DNA from 3 places in the Kitasatospora sp. NPDC001683 genome. Region 1 is predicted to be linked to each of the others. Evidence: riboswitches for the same ligand, from Rfam matches in the RefSeq annotation. Region 1 holds a riboswitch; each other region holds the start of a gene.
The links. Region 1 has a riboswitch for cyclic di-AMP ahead of ACWCYO_RS04305 (transglycosylase family protein). Riboswitches for the same ligand answer to the same signal wherever they lie in the genome.

Region 1 (3,262 bases):
TATCTGTGCCAACTGACGGGCCCCGGAGGGCGGTTGCCTCTCCGGGGCCCGTCGGCGTGTGCGCCCGGTCAGCCTTCCTGGACGTTCGGGCGGTCGGTGGCGACCCGGTGGCCGTCGCCCGCGTCGCCGGTCCGGGTCTCGGTCCGGCGGCCGCGGGCCAGGTAGTCGCGCACGACCAGTTCGACGGCGTCCTGTGGATTCTTGGTACCGGAGAGCAGCATCGCGTCGATCGCGAGGTTCGCGTCGAGCGTGATGGTGACCTGGGCCATGGTGACTCCTCCTCGGGTGCAGAGCAGCAGCATGCCCCCTGCGTCGGAGTTTGACCATGCGGAATACGGCGCTGCGAGTGCGTCCGGGCGGGCACGCCGAAGCCCCGGGGAGGAGCGACCAGACTCTCCCCGGGGCGGTCGGGAGACGGCCGACAACCGACGGATGACGGATGACAGATGATGAAATCTGTCATCCGTCAGCTGTCAGCTGTGATCCGTCACCTGTCAGCTGTCCGGTGTGCGCGCTGCTCAGACCCGGCCGGCGAAGTCCGGGGCCCAGTTGGCGATGGTCTGGAGGCGGACGCCCACGCTCGGGTTGGCGGCCTCGACGTACTGGCCGCCGCCGATGTAGATGGCGACGTGGTAGACGCCGGAGTCCTTGCCGTTGTTCGACCAGAAGAGCAGGTCGCCCGGCTGCAGGCTGTCCAGCGAGACGTGGGTGCTGGCGGCGGCCTGGTCGGCGGCGACGCGCGGGATGTTGATGCCCGCGGCGCGCAGCGCGGCCTGGGTCAGGCCGGAGCAGTCCCAACCGCCGTTGCCGGTGCCGCCGTAGACGTACGCCTGGCCGACCTTCGACTTGGCGAAGGAGACCGCGGCGGCCATGCTGCCGGTGGCGGCCGGGGCCGGGGTCTGCGCCTGGGCGGCCGGCTTCACGGCCGGGGCCTTGGTCTGGGCGACCGGCTTGGCGTCCACGGCACCGCCGTTCGAGGCCTGGCCGGACTTCTGCGAGCGGTCGAACCAGGCGAAGTCCGACCCGGACTTGGTGGCGGTGGAGGACTTGTCGGCCTGGGCCGAGCCGGCGTCACCGAAGGTCAGGCGCTGGCCCGGGTAGATCATGTCCGGACCCTCGGTGAGGGTGCTGCGGTTGAGCTCGTACAGGTGCTGCCAGCCACCCTGGACGTTGTGCTTGTCCGCGATGGAGGACAGCCAGTCGCCCGCGACGACGGTGTAGTCGCCGGCCTGGGCCTGCGCCTGGCGCTTCTGCGCCCAGTCGCTGTTGGCGGACTTGGCGGCGGCGGAGTCGCCGGAGGCCTTCGCCTGGTCCTGGGCGGGCGCGGACGCCGCGGCGGGCTTCGCGGCCTGGGCCTGACCCTGGGCGGGCTTGGCGGCCGAGGCGGTGTCGACGGCGGCCGGGGCGCCGCCCTTGGTAAGACCGGCCTGGACCGAGCAGACCGGCCAGGCGCCGGGGCCCTGCGAGGCCAGGACCTTCTCGGCGATGGCGATCTGCTGGTCCTTGGTGGCGAGGTTGGCCTGCGGGGCGTACGCGGTGCCACCGAAGGCGGCCCAGGTGCTGGAGGTGAACTGCAGGCCGCCGTAGAAGCCGTTGCCGGTGTTGATGCTCCAGTTGCCGCTGCTCTCGCACTGGGCGACCTTGTCCCAGGTGGCGACGGAGGCGGCGTTGGCGGTGCCGGTGGTGAGGCAGGGAACCGTGAGGCCGACGCCCGCGACGCCGAGGGCGGCGATCACGCGACGGGTACGGCTGGACAGGCGGTTGCCGTTGGAAGGCAGCATGAAGACGCGGTCCTCTCCCACGCCTGCGAGGTGAGCTGTCGGATTCGGGCTGGAGTTGCCCGGCCGCGCTGTTGGGCGCGGCTTCACCCCTAGCCCAGGACCGTTTCCGGGAAGCGGTCCGGGGCGACTTACCTGTGGTTCCCCCGCTCCTGCCGTGGTGCGTTTTCGCGCTGCCAGGACATCCGACGGCAGGACTCGGCGTCGCGGATGAACTGGGTCCGTGTGGTCACGAACGGGGAGCACGTTAAGCAGACTTAAGTTCGAACTGCAAATATCTGTGATGCGCATCACGGTTTACCGGAAAGCGCGAATGGCTCGCAATTCATGATCGTAAATGATCGTTTTCCGGCAATTCCGCGATGTATTCCGCGAGCTGGTTCCGCCTCAGGAGAAATGTGACGGAGCGTTGAAACGCGGTGGGGGCGCGGCCTTCCGGTCGGGGGTGCCGGCGAATCGAGCGCCCGACGACGTGCCGACCATTCATCGACAAATGGCACCAGAACGGACATTGCGGGTCATTGGCCACTTAACTCTCCTGCGGGGCAATCCGAACAAGCCGAAGGGGCCCGGAACGCAGCCGTTCCGGGCCCCTTCGGTGGTGCGGGTGTCGTGACAGGCGGTCCGTGGGTTCGCTAGCCCTCCACGGGCCCTTCAGCGGCCGCGTGGGCACGTCGGGAGCCCTCCCCGGCCCCGCCGGTGGCAGCGGCCTCCGCCTCGGCCTCGGCGAGCTCCTCCGCCGTCGGCGTCGGCAGTGCGGCCAGGTAGGTGGAGGCGATCAGCTGGCCGACGGTCGGGTAGGCGCCCAGCGGCGCCGCCGACGGGCAGCCGGTCTCCTCGGCGGCCGTGGCGAGCAGCTCGGAGTCCGCCTCCGGGCCGATGACGAGCGGGGCCAGCGCCGGGCGCTGGGAGCCGGTCTCCTTGAGGTGGTTGACGGCGTCGGCGACCGAGCCGGGCACGTCGAGCGCCGCGGCCACGACCGGGACGGCCAGTCGGGCGGCCAGCAGCACGCCGGTGATTCCGGCCGCGGCAGCCGCCTCCTCACCTCCGACGGTGGTCAGCACCACGCCGTCCGCGGCGGTCGCGATGGCGAACAGCCGGGCCCGGTCGGCCCGGGCCAGCCCGGCCTCGGACAGCCGTACGTGGACGGCCTCGGCGAGCAGCGGGTGCGGGCCCAGCGCGTCGGTGACGGTCGCGCCGTACTCGGCGGCGAGGGCGTGAAGCTCGGTCAGGAAGCCGTGCGGCCCGGGCACCAGCGGTACCACGACGGGCGTCGGCAGTCCGGCCTCGGCGGCGGCCGCCAGCAGCTCCGCCACGGTGCGGTCCTCGGAGTCCCCGGCCTCGGCGCCGTCGGCCGGGAGGTAACCGACCGCGGCCTGGACGCCGGCGTGCTCGCTGCGGACGATCGAGAGCAGCTCCTCGACGACCGAACGGGACTCGGGCCCCGCGGTCGCGGGCACGGCGAGCACCAGGGCCGGCGAGCC
Region 2 (3,262 bases), on a different contig from region 1:
CCAGCCCGAGCCGCCGGAAAAGCCGCAGGCCCGGCCCTCCGAGACGGAGGACCGGGCCCGTGAACGTCGGGGCGTGAATCAGACCCGCACGATGGAAGCCAGCGGCATGTTGGAGACGGCCTCGTAGCGGACCGAGGCGCCCGGCTTGGGAGCGTGCAGCACCTGACCGTTGCCCGCGTAGATGCCGACGTGGTGGGCGTCGCTGTAGAAGATCAGCAGGTCGCCGGGCTGGGCCTGGGAGAGGTCCGAGCCGATCCGGGTGCCGGCGCCGGCCTGCTCCTGCGAGGTGCGCGGCAGCGACACGCCGGCCTGGTTGAACGCCCAGACCATCAGGCCCGAGCAGTCGAAGGAGCCGGGACCGGTGGCGCCCCAGACGTACGGGCTGCCGACCTTGGAGGCGGCGGCGGCCAGCGCGGCGGCACCGTGCGAGCTGCCCGGGGCGATCTTGACCGGCGCGGACGAGGAGCCCAGGTCGGAGCGGCCGCTGTCGCGCGAGGCGCGGTCGCCGGAGGCCGGCTGGGAGGCCTTCGCGGCGGCGTCCGCCTTGGCCTGGGCGTCGGCGGCGGCCTTGTCCTCGGCCGCCTTGAGCGCCTGGCGCTCCTGCTCGGTCAGCGTGTTGAGCAGGTCCTGGGCGGCCTTCAGCTTGTTCTGAACGTCCTCCTTGGAGGCCTTCAGCTGCTGGGTGGTGGACTCGAGCTCGGCGAGCTTGCCCTGCGCCTCGGTGCGGTCCTGGTCCAGCTTGCGCTGCTGCTCCTGGAGCTGCTTCAGCTGGTTCTTCTGGGTGTCACCGGCCTGGTTCAGCGCCCCGGCCTGGTTGAGGAAGTTGTCCGGGCTGGAGTTGAACATCAGCTGGACGGTCGGGGATATGCCGCCGTTGCGGTACTGCTCGCCGGCGATCTCGGCGAGGCCGCCCTGCAGGTCGGTCACCTGCGCCTGCTGACGGGCCACCTGGTCCTGCAGGCCGGAGACCTGCTTCTCCAGCGCCTGCTGCTTCTCCTGGGCCGCGTTGTACTTCTCGGTCGCCTGCTCGCCCTGCTCGTTGAGCTGGTCGACCTGCTCCTTGACCTGTTCCTTGGTCGGCTGCGGGTCGGCGTGGGCGCCGGTCTGCGCGGAGAGGGCGACGGCCGCGGCGGCGAAACCGGTCAGGATCGAGACACGAGCGCGGCTGGCGGGCTTGGGACGACGATGGGACGCCACGAAGGCGGACTCCTTCTTCCTACGTCCGCCTACCGGGTGAGCTGACGGGTTCGGGCCGGAAGCATGCCCTACGACGCCTCACGGCCTCACCAACGGCCGACCTGGCGCCGATTCACCCCGGAGGAACATGGTTCCCCGGCTCCGCTCCGCAGCGCCCCCGACCACTGGGCTCCCCTGTCGGGCAGTCGCTTCGACCTGCCCCGCTGTTTCGCGAACTCGACGGAAACCACCGCCGCCACCCAGGCTGGGTGATCGACAGTGCGGTGGTTCGGGGCACGACCCTAGTAACTGAACCGTGATCCGTTCAAATCCTTGTCAGAAAAAAGACGGAAGATCACCCATGTTCTCTTGTGAAAATGACTGATGGTGATCGCCGCCGCACGCAAAGCTGATCGGCTCTCACCGGTCGGCGGTGGAACGGGATGGAACGGACGAACCCCGAAGCGCCACCCCCCGACTCGGGAGGTGGCGCATATCACAGTTCGGAGGCCGGGCCCCGGGAGTGTCGGACCGTCAGACCCGGCGGATCGTGTTGATCGGCATCGCATCGGCCTTCATCACCTTCACCACGTCACCGGTGTGCGGCGCGTGGACGACCATGCCGTTGCCGATGTACATCCCCACGTGGTGCCGGTCGCTGCCGTAGATCACCAGGTCGCCCGGCTGGGCCTGGTCCAGCGAGGGCACCCGGGTGCCGACGTCGCCCTGCTCCTGCGAGGTGCGCGGCAGCGAGACGCCGGCCTGGGCGTACGACCAGACCATCAGGCCCGAGCAGTCGAAGGTGTTCGGCCCGGTGGCGCCCCACACGTACGGCGAGCCCTGCCTGCTCATCGCCCTGGCCACGGCCACGGCCGCGTAGCCGCTGGCCGGCGGCAGGTTGGTGAGGTCGACCCGCGCGGTGCCGCGCGAGGCGCGGTCGTCCTGCTGCTGCTGGGCCTTCAGCGCGGCCCGGTCGGCGGCGCTGAGCGAGTTCAGCAGGTCCTGCGCGGCCTTCAGCTTCTGGTTGACGTCCGCCTTGGCCTGGTTGAGGTCCTTGGTGGTGGAGTCCAGCGACGCCAGCACGGCGGCCGCCTCGGCCTTCTCCTGGTCCAGCCGGCGCTGCTGGTCGAGCAGACCCTTGAGCGCCTCGGTCTGGCTCTGGCTGGCCTGCTGGACGCTCGACGCCTTGTCCAGGTAACCGGACGGGTCGGAGGAGAGCATCAGCTGGACGGACGGGTCGATGCCGCCGGTGCGGTACTGCTCGCCCGCGACCTGGGCCAGGCCGCTCCGCAGCTGGCTCATCTGGTCCTGACTGCGGGCCACCTGGTCCTGCAGCTGGTCGGCCTGCTTGCGGAGCTGGTCGGCGCGCTCCTTGGCGCCGTTGTACTTCTCCGCCGCCTGCTCCTGCTCCTGCTGGAGCTGGTCGATCTGCGCCTTGACGTCGGACGTGTTCGGCTGCGGCGCGGCGTGCGCGGCCACCTGGGCGGAGAGGGCGACCGCGGTCGCAGCGGCAGCGGTGAGCACGGAGACCCGTGCGCGGCTCGGCTGCTTGGGACGGCGGTGGGAGGCCAAGGGACCGGCTCCTTCTTCCATCGGACTCACCCGTTCGGGCGAGATTCCGGAAAATAGGTTTGACGCCAGACCCTAGTGAAGATCTATCCGTTTTGCCACTCCCCCGAAGGCGTGAACTACGGTCCCCACGCTGACTTCACCGGATCCCCACACCACCGCAAAACGGTCACTGACCAGGGATCATCCGACCGGGCCGGGTCAGGGCCGGGCCAGCCGGTTCAGCAGCAGCACCGAGGCCACCGGGCGCGCGCCCGCCTTCCGCACGCCCTCCGCGACCTCCCGGTCGGTGGACACCACCACCACCGGACGGCCCTGCGGCTCGGCCCGGACCAGACGGCGGATCAACTCGTCCGCGGTCTCCCCGGTCCGGCTGAACCGTACCCGCACCCCGCGCGGCGGCGCCATGATGACCGGTACGTCCAGGTCCTGCCCGTCGAACACACAGGTGACCTCCGCCTGGGTGCGCTGGGCCAACATCGCCAGCCCGCCCAGCAGCCGGATCCGCTGCTGCTCC
Region 3 (3,262 bases), on a different contig from region 1:
CCGACGAGGCGGGTGGCCGCGCGGGTGAGGTCGTCGTCGGGTTGGGGGGCCTGGGGGAGGGCGGTGTAGCGGTGCGGGTGTTCGGTGGCGTAGGCCTGGTAGGCGCACAGGACGGCGGTGATCGCGTCGTCCCCGCTGCGGCCGACCGCGGCCTCCGCGAGCCGGTCGGCGAGCTCCCCGGTGACCCGGACGGCGATGAGCCTGCGCAGTTCGGCGAGGCCGCCGCTGACGTGCTTGTACAGCGAGGGGGCGGCGACTCCCGCGCGGGCGGCGACGGAGGCGAGGGCGAGGGCTTCGGCGCCCTGGTCGTCGATGAGGGCGAGGGCGTGGTCGACGACCTGGTCGGGGGTCAGTCCTACGCGTGGCATGGCGTCCGGTTCTCCGTGAAGCGTGAAGCGTGAAGCGTGCGGGCGGGTTCAGGCGGGTTCAGGCGGGTTCAGGCGAGTTCGGCGAGGAAGGGCAGCAGGGCGTCGGCGACGGCCTGCGGGTTGTCGGCCATCGGGTAGTGCCCGGACCCCTCGATCATCACCTTCCGTGCGCCGAGCTTCTCGGCCTGGAGGTCGGCGACGGCCTCCGGCTCGGGGAAGTCGGGGTCCTTGCTGCCCATCAGCACGAGGGCGGGGCAGCGGACGGCCGCGCTCCAGCCGATCGGTGCGGAGTCGCCGGTGACCTGGCCGCGGGTGGCGGACTTGCGGCCGGGGGTGCGCAGGGCTGCGACCAGCCCGTCCACGTAGCCGTCGAGGTCGGCGGGCCGGGGGCCGGGGAAGGCCATCTTGCGCAGGTAGTAGCCCCAGACGCCCGGCCACTGGACCATCGCGGCACCCATGACGACCATGACGCCCTTCATGAGGACGTTCGCCCGGTGCTCGACGAAGGCGTCGATGAGCGCGATCCCGGCGACCCGCCGGGGTGCGTCGCCGGCGAGCTTGACGACCGTCGCCCCGGTGTAGGACTGCCCGACCAGGACCGCCCGCTCGATGCCGAGGTGGTCGAGCAGGGCGAGGACGTCGATGGCGACGGCGGACGGGCTGTAGTCGTCCCAGGCGATCGAGGACTCGCCGAAGCCGCGCGGGTCCATGGTGATGACCCGGCGTCCGGCCGCGGTGAGCAGCGGGTGCAGGTGCCGGTAGGCGCGGCGGGAGTCGAGCATCCCGGGGAGCAGGACGACGGGGAGGCCGTCGCCCTGCCGGGTGTCGTCGTACGCGAGCCGGCCGCCGGGGACGTCGAGGTACTGGGTGCGCGGGGTGATGGTGCCGTTCATGGTGGGCCTCCACGGGCTCGCTCGCTCCTGCCGATAGCCATAAAGCTACGGCTAATAGCCTTAGCCGTCAAGGGCTCGCCCGGGCCGCCGAAGCCCCCCGCTCAGACCCCGTCGACCTTGAACGGGTCGTGCTCGCTGAGCAGCTTCTCCAGTCGGGCCTGGTCGACCCGGGCGACGGTGTCCGACGACTCCTGCCGGTCCCGGACCACCTTGGCCAGCGTGAACGAGGAGGTGACGGTGTAGAGGAGGCCGATCCCGAGGAAGGCCCGGGTCCATCCCCCGACCGGCAGGTAGGCGATCCCGGCGGCGAGGGCCGTGGCGGAGAGGGCGAAGGAGAGGACGGCCTGGACGTAGTACGCGGCCGTGGTCCGTGACTGCATCGGTGCGCTCATGGCGCCAGGATGCGGCGGGCCGGCCGGGTCGCACATGAGTAGGAGTACTCAGATGAACCAGGCGGCTGAGCGGTCGTTCGTTGACGTCCGATCACCTGCTCCCCCGCCGTCGCGGATGGATGGCTTGGAATCAGGGCCTCCTAGGATTAACGTTTGATAACGCAGCGCGGTCGTCAATGCCGTACCCAGACGGCACCGTGCGCCGTCGCCTAATCCCGCCGGCCGGCCTCCGGGCAGGTCAGGGAGCCGGGGAACCACGTTCCTTGGGGTGAATCGGCGGGGCTCCGGCCCGGCCGTAGGAGACCTTCCTGCTCCGAACCCGTCAGCTAACCCGGTAGGCGCGAGGGAAGGAAAGGAGCGCGCCTCCGTGGCGTCGACGCACACCCCGGCACACCCGGCCGGCCCCGCAGCCGGTACCCAGCTCCTCGACCACCCCGGCCCGAACGGCTCCGAGCCCCGCGACGCCGGGCCCGCCGACCCGTTCGTCCCGGAGACCGAGGCCAACCGCCACCGGATGCCGCGTCAGGCCCGTGGGGCCTCCCCGCTGCTCGGCGTCACCGCCGTCGCCGCCACCCTGGGCGCCACCGGCTTCGCCTCCGCGACCCCGGCCGCCGCACCCGCCGTCGAGGCTCCGGACGAGACCCCGGTCGCCCTTGCCGCCGACCCCGGCCTCGCGCTCGCCGCCCGCATCCAGCAGCAGGCCGACAGCCAGCGCACCGCCGCCGAGGAGAGCGCCCGGGTGCAGGCCGCCCAGGAGGCGGCGGCCAAGGCCGCCGCCAAGGAGGCCGAGGCCAAGCACGCCGCCGAGGAGGCCGAGCGGGCCAAGGCCGCCGCCCTCACCCTGCCGGTGAAGGACTACAGCCTCTCCGCCCACTACGGCCAGAGCGCCCGCTACTGGGCCCATCTGCACACCGGCCTGGACTTCGCCGCCGACACCGGCACCCCGGTCCACGCGGTCGGCCAGGGCACCATCACCTCGGCCGGCTGGTCCGGCGCGTACGGCTACCGGATCGTCGAGACCCTGCCCGACGGCACCGAGATCTGGTACTGCCACCTGTCCTCGATCATCCAGGGCTCCGGCCAGGTCACCTCCGGCCAGCAGATCGGCAAGGTCGGCGCGACCGGCAACGTCACCGGCCCGCACCTGCACCTGGAGGTCCGCCCCGGCGGCGGTGCCCCGGTCGACCCGGAGACCTGGCTCCAGCAGCACGGCCTCAACCCGTAACGGCCCCGAGAACCCGTACAACGGCCCCGAAAACCCGTAACGGGAAAGCCCCGGGCACCGCCCGGGGCTTCTCCACGTCTCACACCGGCATGTCTCACTCCGGCACGTCTCACTCCGCCGGCAGCTGCGCCAGGTACGCGTCGATCTCCTCCGCCCCCGGCTCCGGCGCGAGCTCCGGGAACTCCTCCACCAGCAGCCGCGGCAGCCCGGCCACCGTCCACTCGCCGAGCAGGTCGAGCGCCACCTCGGCCGCCGCCGCCTCGAACTCCTCGAAACCCCCGGCCAGTTCGTCCGGCATCGGCCGCCCCAGCGCGGTCAGCTCGGCCAGGTTGCGGTAGCTGCGCCGCATCAGGCCCTGTTCCAGCAGTCGCCGCGCGCCGTCGG

Region 2: linked by a shared signal. The riboswitch ahead of ACWCYO_RS19065 (NlpC/P60 family protein) and the one ahead of ACWCYO_RS04305 (transglycosylase family protein) in region 1 are both predicted to bind cyclic di-AMP.
Region 3: linked by a shared signal. The riboswitch ahead of ACWCYO_RS14450 (M23 family metallopeptidase) and the one ahead of ACWCYO_RS04305 (transglycosylase family protein) in region 1 are both predicted to bind cyclic di-AMP.

What each region holds. Positions count from the first base shown of each region.
Region 1 covers NZ_JBSFGK010000005.1:149,905-153,166, forward strand. Annotated here, with positions in the region: gene ACWCYO_RS04300 (hypothetical protein) at 69-269, opposite strand; gene ACWCYO_RS04305 (transglycosylase family protein) at 519-1,781, opposite strand; cyclic di-AMP (ydaO/yuaA leader) riboswitch at 1,789-1,961, opposite strand; gene ACWCYO_RS04310 (hypothetical protein) at 2,414-3,262, opposite strand, start outside.
Region 2 covers NZ_JBSFGK010000032.1:20,698-23,959, reverse strand. Annotated here, with positions in the region: gene ACWCYO_RS19065 (NlpC/P60 family protein) at 79-1,197, opposite strand; cyclic di-AMP (ydaO/yuaA leader) riboswitch at 1,208-1,361, opposite strand; gene ACWCYO_RS19060 (NlpC/P60 family protein) at 1,711-2,748, opposite strand; gene ACWCYO_RS19055 (NYN domain-containing protein) at 2,947-3,262, opposite strand, start outside.
Region 3 covers NZ_JBSFGK010000022.1:26,061-29,322, reverse strand. Annotated here, with positions in the region: gene ACWCYO_RS14465 (TetR/AcrR family transcriptional regulator) at 1-368, opposite strand, end outside; gene ACWCYO_RS14460 (alpha/beta fold hydrolase) at 437-1,261, opposite strand; gene ACWCYO_RS14455 (YiaA/YiaB family inner membrane protein) at 1,363-1,653, opposite strand; cyclic di-AMP (ydaO/yuaA leader) riboswitch at 1,850-2,008, shown strand; gene ACWCYO_RS14450 (M23 family metallopeptidase) at 2,021-2,878, shown strand; gene ACWCYO_RS14445 (hypothetical protein) at 2,988-3,262, opposite strand, start outside.